Regions from separate parts of the Paenibacillus sp. FSL F4-0097 genome, predicted to be linked through region 2. Evidence: predicted binding sites of a transcription regulator. Region 2 holds the regulator's gene; each other region holds the start of a gene.
The links. The regulator Rex, encoded in region 2, represses fermentation and respiration genes when NADH is low (regulators of the CRP and FNR family bind a similar motif). The targets are predictions, from matches to a motif close to TTGTGAAATATTTCACAA.
Positions count from the first base shown of each region.

Region 1: a site for Rex is predicted at 2,605-2,622, ahead of pflB (formate C-acetyltransferase). Genes of this name have one in related genera too.
Region 3: a site for Rex is predicted at 2,716-2,733, ahead of nadA (quinolinate synthase NadA). Genes of this name have one in related genera too.
Region 4: a site for Rex is predicted at 2,351-2,368, ahead of MHH86_RS11935 (DUF1641 domain-containing protein). Genes of this name have one in related genera too.

Region 1 covers NZ_CP151965.1:4,876,030-4,880,259, forward strand. The annotation lists gene pflA (pyruvate formate-lyase-activating protein) at 1-34, opposite strand, end outside; gene pflB (formate C-acetyltransferase) at 251-2,512, opposite strand; gene adhE (bifunctional acetaldehyde-CoA/alcohol dehydrogenase) at 2,767-4,230, opposite strand, start outside.
Region 2 covers NZ_CP151965.1:4,597,515-4,601,744, reverse strand. The annotation lists gene dinG (ATP-dependent DNA helicase DinG) at 1-1,671, shown strand, start outside; gene MHH86_RS20625 (redox-sensing transcriptional repressor Rex) at 1,802-2,455, shown strand; gene MHH86_RS20620 (amidohydrolase) at 2,442-3,743, shown strand; gene MHH86_RS20615 (DUF5590 domain-containing protein) at 3,915-4,230, shown strand, end outside.
Region 3 covers NZ_CP151965.1:72,116-76,345, forward strand. The annotation lists gene hpt (hypoxanthine phosphoribosyltransferase) at 1-380, shown strand, start outside; gene ftsH (ATP-dependent zinc metalloprotease FtsH) at 490-2,544, shown strand; gene nadA (quinolinate synthase NadA) at 2,804-3,742, shown strand; gene nadB (L-aspartate oxidase) at 3,782-4,230, shown strand, end outside.
Region 4 covers NZ_CP151965.1:2,688,574-2,692,803, reverse strand. The annotation lists gene MHH86_RS11945 (SGNH/GDSL hydrolase family protein) at 1-391, opposite strand, end outside; gene MHH86_RS11940 (NAD(P)/FAD-dependent oxidoreductase) at 556-1,734, opposite strand; gene MHH86_RS11935 (DUF1641 domain-containing protein) at 1,775-2,218, opposite strand; gene MHH86_RS11930 (DUF2785 domain-containing protein) at 2,419-3,237, opposite strand; gene MHH86_RS11925 (nitroreductase family protein) at 3,483-4,100, shown strand; gene MHH86_RS11920 (hypothetical protein) at 4,212-4,230, opposite strand, start outside.

The sequences.
Region 1 (4,230 bases), 280 kb from region 2:
AGGTTTCCAAAGAGTGTATGCGACCTTTAATCATAGGATGTCATCCTTTCGCCACGACAGACTAACAGTCCCTCTTTCAACGATGAAGCTTCCTGTCTTTGAGACTGTCATATCCCTAAATCGCGGCTATAAAATTTAAAATTTTAACAATTCTCAAACAAGATATTACCGCCCTTGAGACAAGGGCGGTATCTTCCTTGCAATTATTTCAATGTAGTACTAATTCAAAGATCTTCATGACAGAAACAAATTACATCGAACCGTGGAATGTACGGTTGATTACATCCATTTGTTGTTCGCGAGTCAGCTTGATGAAGTTAACTGCATAGCCGGATACACGAATAGTCAATTGTGGATAGTTCTCTGGGTGCTCCATAGCGTCCATCAGCTGTTCACGGTTAAATACGTTAACATTCAAATGCTGAGCGTTGTTATGGAAGTATCCATCCATCATGTGTACCAGGTTAGACTTACGGGAATCCTCGTCTTTACCAAGTGCCTTAGGTACGATGGAGAACGTGTTAGAGATACCATCTTGTGCATCGGAGTAAGGCAGTTTAGCTACAGAGTTCAGGGAAGCCAAGGCGCCTTTCTTGTCACGTCCGTGCATTGGGTTAGCACCCGGTGCGAAAGGTTCACCTTTCTTACGTCCGTCAGGTGTAGTACCTGTCTTCTTACCGTACACTACATTCGAAGTAATGGTCAGTACCGATTGAGTTGGCACAGAATCACGATATGTTTTGTTTTTACGGATCATAGTCATGAAGGTTTCAACCAATTCTACTGCGATGCTGTCTACAGCATCGTCATTGTTACCGTAGCAAGGGAATTCGCCTTCGGTTTCGAAGTCGATCGCAATACCTTGTTCGTTACGAATAGGTTTTACTTTGGCGTATTTAATTGCGCTTAGTGAGTCAGCTGCAACGGACAGCCCAGCAATACCACAAGCCATCGTACGCAGAATGTCACGGTCATGCAGCGCCATTTCGATACGTTCGTAAGAATATTTGTCATGCATATAGTGAATGATGTTCAAAGTGTTAACATAAGTTTTAGCCAACCACTCCATCATCGGTTTGAAACGTTTCATTACTTCGTCATAATCCAGATATTCAGAAGTGATCGCTGGGAATTCCGGTCCAACTTGTGCTCCGGATTTTTCGTCTATACCACCATTGATAGCATACAGCAATGCTTTTGCCAGGTTGGCACGAGCGCCGAAGAACTGCATTTGTTTACCGATGCGCATTGGAGATACGCAGCAAGCAATCGCATAATCTTCACCCCAGTATGGACGCATTACATCGTCATTTTCATACTGAATTGCACTAGTTTCGATGGAAACCTTAGCACAATATTTTTTGAAGGCTTCAGGCAATTTTTCGGACCACAGTACAGTTAAGTTTGGTTCCGGAGCTGGACCCAAGTTGTACAGGGTGTTCAAGAAACGGAAGCTGTTCTTGGTAACACGAGTTGTTCCGTCTTCAGCCATACCACCGATGGATTCAGTTACCCATGTTGGGTCACCGGAGAACAGATCATTATAGTCAGGTGTACGCAAGAATTTCACGATACGCAGTTTCATTACGAAATGATCGACGATTTCTTGTACTTGTTCTTCAGTCAAAGTACCTTCAGCAATATCGCGTTCTGCATAGATGTCCAAGAAAGAGGACACACGGCCTAGGGACATCGCTGCACCATTTTGCTCTTTAACTGCTGCAAGATACCCGAAGTATACCCATTGAGTAGCTTCTTTGAAGTTGGTCGCTGGTCTGGAAATATCCATACCATGAGCGGCTGCCATTTCTTTCAATTCGCCAAGTGCACGAATTTGCTCGGACAGCTCTTCACGCAAACGAATAATATCTTCAGTCATGGAATCAACTTCAAGCTCAGTTTGTTGTTGTTTTTTGTCTTTAATGAGGAAATCAATACCGTACAGAGCAATGCGGCGGTAGTCGCCGATGATGCGTCCGCGGCCGTAAGCATCAGGAAGACCTGTAATTACGCCGGATTTACGCACAGCTCTCATGTCTGGTGTATATGCATCAAATACGCCTTGGTTATGCGTTTTGCGAATGTTCGTAAACATGTCAACGATGTTTTGTGGAAGCTCGAAGCCGTAAGCCTTCGTAGCATCAACCATCATCTTGATCCCGCCGAATGGCTGGATGGAACGTTTGAAAGGAGCATCAGTCTGTACGCCTACAATTTGTTCCTTGTCCTTGTCAATGTAGCCTGGAGCATGTGAAGTGATTGTGGAGACAGTATCTAGGGAAACATCCCATACGCCGCCTCTTTCTCTTTCTTCCTTGCTCAATTGGGAAATAATCTTCCACAGTTCAGTTGTGTTACTAGTAGGTCCTACGAGGAATTCTTCGTTTCCTTCATAAGGCTTAATGTTGCTTGCGATAAAGTTGTTAACGTCAACTTTTCTGGACCATTTACCTTTTGTAAAACTTCTCCAACCGGATTTCACTTCTTGTACATCTTTTTCAATCACCGACATGCTAAATCCCTCCATCTATATTTATATTATATTTGTAGAGATCGCGGGCTTGAAGGTTGATCCCGTGTCTCGTGATCCCAAGAAAAATATGGTTGTTCGAAAATTCACAATCATTGTTCCATATATGGGACCGTTGTTTATATAAACATTTTAGTTTATTTTCTATAAATAGACTGTGACAAATATCACCTTTCCGGTGATATTTGTCACTTATATCTAATCCACAACCATCCTATTATCTACTTAACCAAATATTAATTATCAAATCTTCCGTAGAAAGCGTTACGATATACATCTGCAAGTTCAGATACCAGTGGCAGCTTAGGATTGGCAGTTGTACATTGATCTTCAAATGCACGGTCAGCCAAGTAATCTACATGGGATTCAAAATCCTTAGGATCAAAGCCCAATTGTTGGAAGGATTCTTCGATACCCAGTTTTTTGTTCATGTCGCGAATAGCATTGATCAGGCTAGTTACACCTTCTTCAGTTGTGCGAGCTGGCAATCCCAGAATACGGGCGATTTCTGCATAACGCTCGTCAGCTACGAAGTGTGAATATTTAGGGAACGAAGCGAACTTCGTAGGTTTCTTAGCATTGTAACGAATAACGTGTGGCATAAGGATCGCATTAGTTCGACCGTGAGCAGTGTGATATTGACCGCCCCATTTATGCGCCAAGCTGTGGTTAATACCCAGGAAAGCATTAGCAAAGGCCATACCAGCAAGTGTTGATGCGTTATGCATTTTTTCACGGGCAACTCTGTCGCCTTCAAGAGCCGATTTTTCAAGGTATTGGAATACCAATTGGATTGCTTTAATTGCCAGACCATCCGTGTAGTCACTCGCCATAACAGATACATAAGCTTCGATGGCATGTGTCAATACGTCCATACCTGTATCAGCTACAGCAGTTTTTGGCAAGCTATATACGAACTCTGGATCAATGATAGCTACGTCTGGAGTTAGCTCGTAGTCAGCCAAAGGATATTTAGTGTGTTGTTCAGTTGTTTTATCGGTAATAACTGCGAAAGATGTTACTTCCGAACCTGTACCCGAAGTAGTTGGAATCGCTACAAACTTAGCTTTGTTTCCAAGTTTAGGGAATTTGTAAACCCGTTTACGGATATCCATGAATTTTTGTTTCAGACCATTAAAGTCTGCGTCTGGATGTTCATAGAATAACCACATTCCTTTTGCAGCATCCATTGGGGAACCACCGCCAAGTGCGATGATGCAGTCCGGTTGGAATCTGTTCATCATTGCAGTACCTTTTTCAACTGTAGTTGTTGATGGATCTGGTTCAACTTCCGAGAACACTTCGATTGCTACAGGAGTTTGGCGTTGACGCAGGTAATGTTCAACTCTCTCAACATATCCAAGCTTAACCATCATTGGGTCAGTGATAATTGCGACACGTGTGATATCAGGCATTTTGGTCAGGTACTGAGTAGCGCCTTTTTCGAAATAGATCTTGTCAGGTACTTTAAACCATTGCATATTCACGGTACGACGATTCACCCTTTTCACGTTGATCAAATTGATTGCTGTAACGTTTTGCGACACGGAGTTACGACCATAAGATCCGCAGCCCAGCGTCAACGAAGGGATGTTAGTGTTATAGATATCGCCGATCGCACCATGAGTGGAAGGCGAGTTAACGAGAATACGTCCTGTTTGCAGACGGTTGGAGAACTTCATGATTACTTCTTCGTTGTT
Region 2 (4,230 bases):
TTAAGCGGCCGGGGCGGTGATTTCTGGGAGACGGTGGCAAGCGATACCGATTCCTGTCTGGGACGTTCCTGTCCTTGGTTCCGCAAATGCTATTATCATAGGGCCAAGCATGAAGCTGGGATTGCTGACGTGGTCATTACGAACCACTCCAAGCTATTCGCAGATGTTAAAGCTGGGCACCAGCTGCTTCCAGCTTACGAGCATCTTGTAATTGATGAAGCACATCATTTAGAAGATGTGGCTGGTAAACATCTTGGCATGCATATGAAGCATTTCACTGTGGCACACACGTTATCGCGACTGTATAAAGATAGCCGAAACGGACAGCTTCCTGCTCTGCGCCAGATCTTACAGTCGTCAGGCAGTGAAGAGGCTTCAGAATGGAGCGGAGTCATCGATCGGATCTACCCGGATCTGCTTACTGTCAAAGAAACCTGGGATGCACTCAGCGACAAGCTGTTCAGCCTTTTGCCGGAACGCAGTGATGCAGCAGCAGGGGAAGCGGGACAACTGGTTATGCGTTTGCTTCCCGCCCGTAAGTCGAAGGATTGGGATGAATTAGTTGCGCTTGAGAACACTATGAATCTGACGTTAAGCGACATCATCCGTAAGGGTGATAAAATGCTTAATGAGATGCGTGACCAGGAAAGCCAATCCTCAGCAGACAGTCTTGTTACTGATATTAGCGGTTTATTTAAGGATTTGGCTTCCATACGTGAGCAAGTAAGATTCTTTATGGGGCTGAATGACGATAATGTAGTATATTGGCTGGAGGCAAATGGAAATTACCGCAGCAAATCACTGCAGATGTATGCCGTCCCTGTGGATGTTAGCAGCCAGCTTAAAGAGTTGTTCTTCGATAAGAAAAAAAGCATCGTGCTTACCTCGGCGACGCTGTCTGTAGATAAATCTTTTCAGTTTATGATTGATAATCTCGGACTTAACGAAGCTGCGGAAGAGGGACGTCTAATGACCTCACTCCTTCCTTCTCCCTTTAAGTATCGCGAGCAGGCGCTTCTAGTTATACCGCGTGATTTTCCTAGTGTGAAGGGCAGTGTGGGCGATGCTCGATTTGTCGATACACTCGTACAGTCGTTAGCAGAAGCTGCCAAAACAACACGTGGGCGGATGCTGGTTCTGTTTACTTCTTATAAAATGCTGCGTCAGGTATATGATCCGCTTAAAGAGGCTTTGGCCTCACAAGAGATTACGGTGCTTGGTCAAGGCGTGGAAGGTGGCAGCCGGAGCAAGCTGATCCGCCGCTTTCAGGACAGTGCAGCATCCGTTCTGCTGGGGACGAGCAGCTTCTGGGAAGGTGTAGATATTCCAGGTGAAGCACTGACTTGCCTGGCCATCGTGAGACTTCCGTTTCAACCGCCGAATCACCCGTTGGCGGAAGCGAAGTCGGAGTTATTGCAGGCTCAGAAGAAGAATCCGTTCATGAAATTGTCTGTTCCTCAAGCGGTTATTCGCTTTAAGCAGGGATTCGGAAGACTGGTTCGCACGGCGCAGGATCGCGGAATAGTTATTGTTTATGATACAAGGGTTATTGAATCTCATTACGGGAAGTATTTCCTTTATTCATTGCCTGGTCCCAAAATGGAGCATATGCTGACTGATCAAATGGTCCCCCGCATAGCGGAATGGCTAGAGGATGGCGGCGCTTCTTAAAATGCTCGTCTTCAGTTTAGCTCCTCCTTATCCTTAAGGGCGGTAAGTTACAGTACCGCCCTTAATAAGGAGAGGTATACGTTTGAATATGGATTTTCACAAGAACATTACTATTTTTAGGAGGAAAAATATGAAATCGGATAAAATATCAGAAGCCGTTGTTCGCAGACTACCTGTGTATTTGCGTTTTTTGAATGATCTCCAGAATCGCGAAATATTAACAGTTTCCTCTCAGGAACTTGGACAAAAGCTTGATCTTAATCCCGCACAGATTCGTAAGGATTTAGCGTATTTTGGTGACTTCGGCAGAAAAGGTATCGGCTATGATGTAACGTATCTTATTGAGAAAATCCGTCATATCCTGAAGCTGGATCAACAGCTTAATGTAGCTTTAGTTGGAGCAGGTAATCTCGGACATGCCTTGTCTAATTACAATGCATATCTCAAAGATACTATGAAAATCACCGCTATATTTGATTCGTACGCTCCTAAGGTTGGACGTAAGATCAACTCCCTTACTGTGCAACCAATGGATGAACTAGGCAGCACGATTCGTGAGCAAGGTATTCGCATTGCCATTATTACCGTACCTGATTCAGAAGCTCAAAATGTAGCAGATATTCTCATTTCTTCTGGGATTGAAGCAATTTTGAACTTTGCCCCTGTGATTCTGAAGACACCACCGAATATCCGGGTGCATGCAGCTGATTTTACAACTGATCTGCAAAGTCTTGCGTATTACTTGCGGGATGGAAAGGAAGAAAGCGAACATGAACAACAATAAAACGATAATTAAGGGCGGGTATTTTCTGACTCCGGGAACGGATGAGCCGGTTCTGAGTGGATATATGACTATTGAAGATGATTTAATCACTTACATAGGAAAAGAAGAGCCTCAGATGGAAGCTGGAGTGCAAGTGGTTGATGGCAGCCGTCTGCTGTTCATGCCTGGACTTGTAAACACACATGGTCATGCGGCGATGTCTTTGCTGCGTGGATATGGAGATGATTTAGCGCTACAAGTGTGGCTTCAGGAGAAGATGTGGCCGATGGAGGAAAAGTTCACCGGTGATGATGTATACTGGGGAACCTCCTTATCTGTATTGGAAATGCTGAAGGGTGGAACTACGACCTTCCTCGATATGTATGATCATATGGACCGAGTAGCTGAGGTAGCTGAGTTATCAGGTATCCGTTCCGTATTGATGCGTGGTGTGATTGGGTTATGTCCAGAGGATGTACAGAATCACAAGCTTGCGGAAGCGATTTCTTTTGCCCGTAACTGGCATGGAAAGGCTGACGGTAGAATTACTACTATGATCTCGCCGCACGCCCCTTATACTTGCCCTCCGGACTTCCTGGTTAAGTTCGTGCAGGCAGCGCATGATCTGGATTTACCGATGCATACGCATATGTCCGAAACGAAACGTGAAGTGGAACAAAATGTGGCGGATTACGGGTTGCGTCCTGTAGCTCACTTAGAGAAGCTTGGAATGTTCACACGTCCCTCGATAGTTGCACATGGTGTTCATTTAAATGATGAAGAGATTGAGATCTTGGCTCGCCATAATGTGGGTGTCTCTCATAATCCGGGCAGTAATTTGAAGCTGGCTAGCGGAGTGGCTCGGGTTACTGATCTTCTAAAAGCTGGTGTGAAGGTGTCTCTTGGCACGGATGGCGCGGCAAGCAACAATAACTTGGATATGTTTGAAGAGATGCGGCTTGCAGCTCTCATTCATAAGGGTGTCAGCGGTGATCCAACGGCTGTTCCAGCTCCAGAAGCTCTACGTATGGCTACAGAATATGGCGCCCAGTCCATCTTTTTAAATAATGTAGGTAGACTTGCTGTTGGGATGAAAGCTGATTTCATTGCAATTGATATAGATCAGCCGCATTTGCTGCCACACACAGATCTGTTGTCTCATGCAGTTTACTCTGCTAGCGCTAAGGATGTTGAGCATGTGTGGGTGAATGGTAAACAGGTCATCAAGCATGGACAATGCTTAACCCTGGATGAGGAAGCTATCCGGCGTAAAGCGCAAGAAGCCTTCGAAGGTTTATTGAAGCGTTAAGTCTGGAGAATAACGAATAAATAATAGGCTGCGACTTTTTGCTTTTAGCAAAAGTTGCGGCCTTTTGTACATTTTAAGGCTGGGAAAGCTAGAAAATTATGAAATTTTGGATAAACACGCGGGTGTGTTATATAATCAAAAAAGATATATTACTAGAAAGGGAGCTGTACCTTGAAGAAAAGGAAAAAATGGATCCTCCTGGGGTCAGTTCTGATTCTGCTCCTGGGGTTTGGACTTATCCAGTTCTATGCCTATATTATGAAAGATCAATGGAACGAGCGGGATATCGCCAAGGATGTTGCCAAAACCAGAGCGGGTCTAACAGAGGTAACCAAAGCACAAAAATCGGTTTGGGATGAAAATGCAGTGTACTGGGTTTTAACAGGAAAAAATGAAGCCGGGACTGCTCTTATGGTCTGGGTCCGCTTTACGGTAGATGGAAAATTTGCTGAAGGCGACGACGCAGTGTTTGCTGAGGAACTAAGTA
Region 3 (4,230 bases), 2.4 Mb from region 2:
CCATTACAGTACCTGTTGAGATGGATTTCATGGCAGTGTCCAGCTATGGAGCATCCACCAAGTCCTCTGGAGTAGTCAAAATTATTAAGGATTTGGATGTATCGGTAGAAGGCCGCGATATCTTGATCGTTGAAGATATTATTGACAGTGGTCTTACACTCAGCTATTTAATTGAGTTGCTCCGCAACCGGAATGCTGCTACTATCTCTGTGGTTACCTTGTTTGATAAACCATCAGGCCGCACTGTTAATCTTGAAGCCAGCTACACAGGCTTCGTGTTACCTGACGAATTTGTAGTAGGCTACGGATTGGATTATGCCGAGCGGTATCGGAACCTCCCATATGTTGGAGTACTGAAACCTGAGATTTATTCCAATTGAACTAAGGACTGCCTCGATCATACGGATCGGATACCCACAACTTCCTTTATTTGAGGTGTCCCAAGAGGCTATGGTACAATAACTTGAGTGTTGTGAGAGGAGGTAGGGGATGAATCGGTTCATCCGGAATTCTGGTTTTTATTTGATTTTATTTTTAGTCGTGGTGGGTATTGTCCAGTTTGTGAGCAATGGAAATGAAGCCGCCGATTTCCCTAGATACGACGAGTTACGGCAGGAGATCAAGAACAACAATGTGAAGGATTTGACGGTTCAGTTTGAGGGTAATGCCTTTCTGGTCACAGGCGAGTATAGAGAGCTGCCTGCCGATACTAAATCGAAAAGCTTCTCCACATATATTCCTCCTACAGATGCCGCTATCAATGAACTGATTCAAGCCAGTGATGTTAATGGGATTGAATTAACTCAGAAGAAAATGGAAGGTACCAGCATTTGGCTGACATTCCTTTCTTCAATTATCCCACTGGTAATTATGTTCATCTTGTTCTTCTTCCTGTTTAATCAGGCGCAAGGTGGCGGCGGTAAAGTCATGAATTTCGGCAAGAGCAAGGCTCGGTTATATAATGAAGAGAAGAAGAAAATCAGCTTTGAGGATGTTGCAGGGGCGGACGAAGAGAAGCAAGAGCTTGTCGAAGTCGTTGAGTTCCTGAAAGATCCACGCAAATTTGCAGCTGTCGGCGCACGTATTCCTAAGGGCGTATTGCTTGTAGGTCCTCCGGGAACAGGTAAAACATTGCTTGCCCGTGCGGTAGCAGGTGAAGCTGGCGTTCCTTTCTTTAGTATTTCCGGTTCTGACTTTGTGGAAATGTTCGTGGGTGTCGGTGCTTCTCGGGTACGTGATTTGTTCGAGAATGCTAAGAAGAATGCTCCATGTATTATCTTCATTGATGAAATTGATGCTGTGGGTCGTCAGCGTGGTGCCGGTCTTGGTGGCGGACATGACGAGCGTGAGCAGACGCTTAACCAATTGCTGGTTGAGATGGATGGATTCGGTGGTAACGAAGGCATTATTATTGTAGCGGCGACTAACCGCGCTGATATACTTGATCCGGCATTGCTTCGTCCAGGACGTTTTGACCGTCAAATTACGGTTGACCGTCCTGATGTGAAAGGCCGTGAAGCTGTACTTAAGGTGCACGCTCGTAACAAACCGCTTACGAAAGATGTAAGACTGGATGTTGTTGCTAAACGCACAACCGGATTCACAGGTGCTGATTTGGAGAATCTGCTGAATGAGGCAGCTTTGCTAGCTGCACGCCGTAACCGTAAAGATATTTCCATGATTGAAGTGGATGAAGCTATTGACCGTGTTATCGTAGGTACTGAGAAACGCAGCCGTGTGATCAGTGACCGCGAGAAACGTATTGTAGCTTATCATGAAGCAGGCCATACTATTGCTGGTTACTTCCTTGAGCACGCCGATATGGTGCATAAAGTTACTATTATCCCACGCGGACGTGCAGGCGGATACGTTATTATGCTTCCGAAGGAAGATCGGATGATCGTTACCAAGCAGGAGCTTTTAGATAAGGTTACTGGATTACTTGGTGGACGTGTTGCCGAAGAATTGTTTATTGGTGAGATCGGTACGGGTGCATACAGTGACTTCCAACAGGCTACGCGCATCGTGCGTGCCATGATTATGGAGTACGGTATGAGCGATAAGCTTGGACCTATGCAGTTCGGATCTTCTCAAGGTCAAGTATTCTTAGGTCGTGATATTGGGCATGAACAGAATTACAGTGACTCCATTGCTTATGAGATTGATCAGGAAATGCAGAACTTTATTACTTCGAGTTACGAACGTTGTAAAGATCTGTTGATCAAACACTCCAAAGAAATGCACTTGATTGCCAATACATTACTTGAGAAAGAAACACTTGAGCTTGATCAGATCACACAACTGATTGAACAAGGATTCCTTTCCGAGGATGGTAAACCAGAGGGTGGCGAAGGTGTTGCCCATGAAGTTGGCGAGCCTGTCATCGACAATATCGGTGATGTGCGAGTTCGCATTCAAGGCAAGCCTGAGGATGAACAGTCCACACTTCCTGACTTATCAAAGGATATCCCGAATAACCCTGATTCTGAGGGTAATGATGGTTCCGGTGATGACAACAAAGGTGGGGGCACTAGCCTTACCTAATTGGGTCCACCATTCATATGATGTAAATTTATCCGGAGAACGTAACTGTTCTCCGGATTTTTTATTTTAATTTTTAAGGGATTCTATGCCTTAAAGCCTGTCCAGTTACATTGACAGGGGCTGGAACGTTGTGTACATTAGTGATTAATATTACTTACTATTTATATCAGCATGTTCATTTTTTCACCATGATGGCGCATGCCATTTGATAACATCATGTCGGCGAAAAGCCGCGAGGATTTAAGGGGGAGAACAATCGGTGGAAGCTCTGGCGCTTGAGCGCAAGCAGGAACAGAATCGAGAACTTCGTATACGTCTTGAACAGCTTAAAAAGGAACGAAACGCAATCATTTTAGCTCATTATTATCAGCGTGATGAAATTCAGGAGGTTGCCGATTTCCGGGGCGACTCTTTTTTACTCGCTCAGAAGGCTGCAGAGACAGATGCGGAAGTTATTGTATTCTGCGGTGTTCATTTCATGGGGGAAAGTGCAAAAATTCTAGCCCCGAACAAAACCGTCCTAATTCCTGATGAACGTGCAGGCTGTCCAATGGCAGATATGGTCAATGTAGACGGTTTACGTAAGCTAAAAGCTCAACATCCAAATGCTAAAGTAGTCACTTATATCAACTCGTCCGCCGAGATTAAAGCAGAAACCGATATTTGTTGTACCTCTGCTAATGCTGTGAAAGTAATCGAATCCCTTGACGCCGAAGAGATTATTTGGGTCCCAGATAAGAATCTTGGTCAATATGTACAAGATCAGACGGGCAAGAAGCTGATTATCTGGGAAGGCTATTGCAACACTCACGACATGTTGACCGTCAAAGATGTAGTAGAGATGAGAGCAAAATATCCAGATGCGGAATTTGTAGTTCATCCAGAGTGCCGTCCTGAAGTAGTGGCCATGGGTGACTATGTAGGCAGCACTACATCAATTCTGGAGTATTGCCGGAAATCGGATCGTAAGCAATTTATCGTTGGAACGGAAGATGGTACCGGATATCAGCTTCGTAAGGATAGTCCAGATAAAGAATTCCATTTTGCTACCAAATTTCTTGTTTGTCCTAATATGAAAGTTAATAATCTAAAAAAACTGGTGAAATGCCTGGAGACGATGAAGCCACAAATCTATGTACCGCCTGCTGTCGCCGACAAAGCCAGAACATCCCTAGAGCGCATGCTACAAGTCCGGTAGCATGCGCTACTCTTTCGTTGAAACAGGTGAAAAGCGGTCATGATTCCACAATATTTGGTTGATTTTGATCTTCGGGATATTCCTACGGTAAAGACAGATTGTATTGTTATTGGTTCAGGGATTGCCGGATTATTCACGGCTATTAAAGCCAGTGAAGATCGGCGTGTCATAATGATCACAAAGAAATCAGTAATGGAAAGTAATACTCGCTATGCACAGGGGGGGATCGCAGCTGTTATAGCTGAGGATGATTCCCCTGCATACCACCGGCAGGATACCTTAATGGCCGGTGCAGGTCTTTGCTCCTCAACAGCTGTCGATGCACTTGTTAATGAAGGGCCGGAAGGCGTTCATGAGTTAATTCGCTTAGGAACCCTGTTTGATAAGGAAGATGGGGTACTGGCTTTGACTCAGGAAGGAGCGCACAGCCACCGCCGTATTTTGCATGCAAATGGGGATGCTACTGGTTATGAGATTGTTCGTGCATT
Region 4 (4,230 bases), 1.9 Mb from region 2:
CAAAAGGCTCTATAAGAACTAATTTAGCATCCAAAGATTTCTGAGTGCGTTTAATCAGATCCCGATATGAAGCTTCAAACTGCTCGGGAGTGGTTTCTTCACCAGAATCAAAACGGCGCCAAGTGTCGTTAATTCCAATATAAATGGACACCCAAGTCGGCTTCAACTCCAGGCAATCCTTATCCCAACGCCCCTGTAAATCAACAATACGGTTGCCACCAATGCCACGGTTAATAAAAGTAAGATTCTTCTCTGGGTATAAATACCCCAGACGAGCGGCGACCATCATTGCATAACCCACTCCAAGCGATGAAGCGTCTTCATGATTACGTCCCCAGTCTGTTATGCTGTCACCTTGAAACAGAATGACATCGTTTTGTTGGAATAACATAAATGAAATCCTCCTCTAACTACCTCTGTTAATATAACCCAATCTATTATATCAAATACAATGAATACAGCCTACTACGAAACATCAATAATGCAAACATTTCACTAAAAAAACAATAACAAAAACCCCGCTCAGATTCGAGCAGGGTTTAGGGTTAAACTATATTAGTAAGCTAGGCTGAACAATCCTTTAATGTGGGACAAGTAACGAATATTACTTGCTTCCTTCATCAGAGTTGCAGGCAAGCCTTTTAACGGAGTAGAACTTGCACCAACGATGGCTACACCGTCTTTACGGCCTAAGCTAGCAAGCGTACCAGAGTTGATTGGGCTAAAGCTTTCAAACGATTTATTTTTCAAGAAGGCATACAGATTGTATCCGATCAATTCACCCATTTGCCAAGCGATTTGAGCAGTTGGAGGGTATGGACGTCCATCTTCTGCAAAGACCACAGCGCTGTCACCAGCAACGAATACATCTTTGTGGGAAGTGGATTGCAAGAACTCATTCACCGTTGCACGACCGCGGTTAACTTCAAGACCGGATTCGCCGATGAGTGGATTTCCTTGTACGCCACCAGTCCATACAAACGTGTTAGCAATAATTTTTTGACCGTCTTTCAAGTCAATCGCATTGCCTTCTACATTCGTAACAGGAAGACCTGTCAAGAATTGAACACCACGTTTTTCCAAGCTTGCTACAGCACGTTCGATCAATGCATCTGGCAATACTGGAAGGATTTTAGGACCTGCTTCAACGAGCATAAGCTTAATTTCTTTAGGATCAACGCCATACTTTTTAGTAAGTGTAGGCAATACATCCGCGATTTCACCAACAAGCTCAACACCTGTTAAGCCGCCGCCACCGATCAGGATGTTTGCATCTGCTTCATTTTTCGATTTCGCATATTCACGAATACGATCCTCAATATGTTGATGAATTTTGTTAGCATCTGCAGCTGATTTCAATACCATACTGTATTGTTCAAGCCCTGGAATGCCAAAATAAGCTGTAGTGCTGCCAAGACCTACAACAAGCGCGTCATAAGTTAGTGTCACACCATCAGAAAGAACAATTTGTTTGTTCTCCACAGAAAATGAATTAACCTTCGCGATTTTCAGGTCAATATCTTTACCTGCGAAAAGCTTAGTTAGAGGCATAGCAACAGCCCCCTCTGCAACACTACCTGCTGCAAGACGATGCAATTCTGTGATGATTTGGTGGGTAGGATACTGATTAACTACAGTAATTTTAGCTTCATCTTTTTTGAGATACTTGCGTACGGTTAAGGCGCTTAGTAGACCACCATAACCTGCTCCTAGAATGACAATATGTTTAGACATGATGTTTCCTCCGTCCCTTACGAATAAGATATGAAAATGATTATTCCTGCTTACTGCGTTCTCCAGCAACTTGAAGGTATGCATTTACGAAACGGAAAAGCTTTTGTGCTTGTGGATCTTTCAACAACTTCATAAGACCAAAAAGACCAATAACTTCGTTACTTTCATTCGCACGATCTTTTGCTTCGATCACTGTAGCTGCCATATTCTTCGCGGAATGCACTACAGGTTCAGCAAGTTCTTTAATTGCACTTACCGTATCACTTTTCAAGACATCATCCGCTGCGACAGTTTGCACAAAGTCATAGGACTTTGTAAGCACGCCAACAAGCTCAGTTAATTTTGGCAGCTGTTCCACCAAGACTGTTAATGATTCCTGAACTTCTGGTTTCAAGAGCTGCTCTAGAACATCCATTTGTTCCTTGCTAACAGCTACTTTTGGTGATTCTTGTTCAGGTTGTGTTTGAGTGATTGATTCTGACATATCCAAATCTCCTCTGCAATAAGCTTTGCTGCTTAATAGTAATGAAAAACATAAGAACTTTTAACGCCATATTTCTATTATAGCACTTATCAAGTTATAAATGTCACAAAGTTTTTGAATTTCCATAAAATTTTGTGATTTTTATTACATTATAATAAATTATTTAAATTACCAGTGTTAATTAAAACCGTTTGAGTGAATTAATGTACAAATTCATTCAAATTCTTCTCAGTTTTCAACAAAACATCCACAATGTCCATATTCTTCTCTGTTAGAAGTAACCTGAAATAAAGAGAACGCAGGAAGTTCTTTGTATTTATTCGAGTAACGTACTGGCTGTGGCTTCTAGGCCAACTGCCACATTGCGCCAAGTTGAGAATCCAATCGGTTATAGACTGCTGTGGAAGTAATTGATGATCGATGATTGTAACTATAATAGTAGCAATCCGTTCATCTTCTTCCTCCCTGAATATGTATTGATCGTTATAAAGCATCTTTTGAACAACTGTCAGAACCTCTTCCCGCACCTCGGCATCACTCTCCGAGCATAAAACCAGCTCATCCAAGGCGTCTGCGCCATGGGCTGCTGCGTGTGCCCAGCCTTCTTTTTCCATATAACCTCTTAAATCCCGTTCTTCCTTATAATAACGAATTAAACCCTGCTTCACCTTTGTAAATTCAGAGCTATCCAATATAGCCTTTTCCCTATGCCGCTGGAGAATAAGAGCAACAACCAATACAGAAAATGTTCTTGTATACACCGTCTGATCTTCTTTGTTCCCAATGTGATAAAACAGATGCTGCTCGTCAAGGAGTATCCACAACAGTTCACGAAGCTCCGCATCATTAAACCAATGTTTCTCATTAATCCATTTGTAGAATGTGTAATAAATCAATTCATCACGCAGCACAGGCTCGGGATCTCCTAAATGCTCAAGCATCAACTTCACATAATCCTTTATGTCCTGTCCACTTCTAAGCTCGTAGTCATTCTCTTCGATTCTTTGTAAATCTATCATCAATCGTTCTCTACTATTAATCAATTTATCCACCCTTTCATTCACCGTGTTTTTACATATCCCAATATCCTAATTTATGTCCTATTTTTTGACAACAGGGTATTCAAGATTAACTTCAATAAATTTTATCATTGACGAATTTTATAGGCTGTGTTATTTTGAGTTAGTAACATTTAGTTAGTACATTTACAAATATCAGGTGTTTATATTTTACAACCGAATACATACACAACGGAGGAATACTTATGAGCGCTTTTACAGACTTGATTCAGTCCCGCAGATCCGCTATGAATTTTGTGGAAGGGGTCACCATCCCTCAGAATGAATTAGAGGAAATGTTCTCTTACGCCAGATTGGCACCATCGGCCTATAATCTACAGCATACAAATTACAAAGTGATATCTAACGAGAGCTTAAAAGAAGAAATTCGCGAAGCGGCTTACGGCCAATATAAAATCCATACTGCTTCAGCAGTTATTGTAGTGCTAGGAGATAAGCATGCTTATCAGCAGGCTCCAGAAATCTATGGCGGGCTTAAAGCTTTAGGAGCGATGTCACAAGAGGAATATGATGAGCAAATAGAGATGATTAACAATGCTTACATTGATAAGGATGCTTTTCAAAGAGATGAAGCAATACGTAATGCCTCTCTCTCGGCCATGCACTTTATGCTGATCGCCAAAGATAAAGGCTGGGATACCTGCCCGATGATCGGCTTCGATGCTGATGTTATCCAATCCACCTTGAATCTGCCGGATCATATGGTACCTGTTATGCTGATCACGATCGGCAAAGACAAAAAACATAAAATCAGACCCCGCGGCTACCGTAAGCCAGTCAACGAATTCGTTGAGTTCATCTGATTATAGATACAGCAAAACGTTCCATCCGAGGCAAGTAACGGGTGGAACGTTTTTTTAATTGGAACTCATCATGAAGATAATGAACCGTGTGCCCGATATAGAAGAGGTGCTCTACTTCGCATATTGTAAA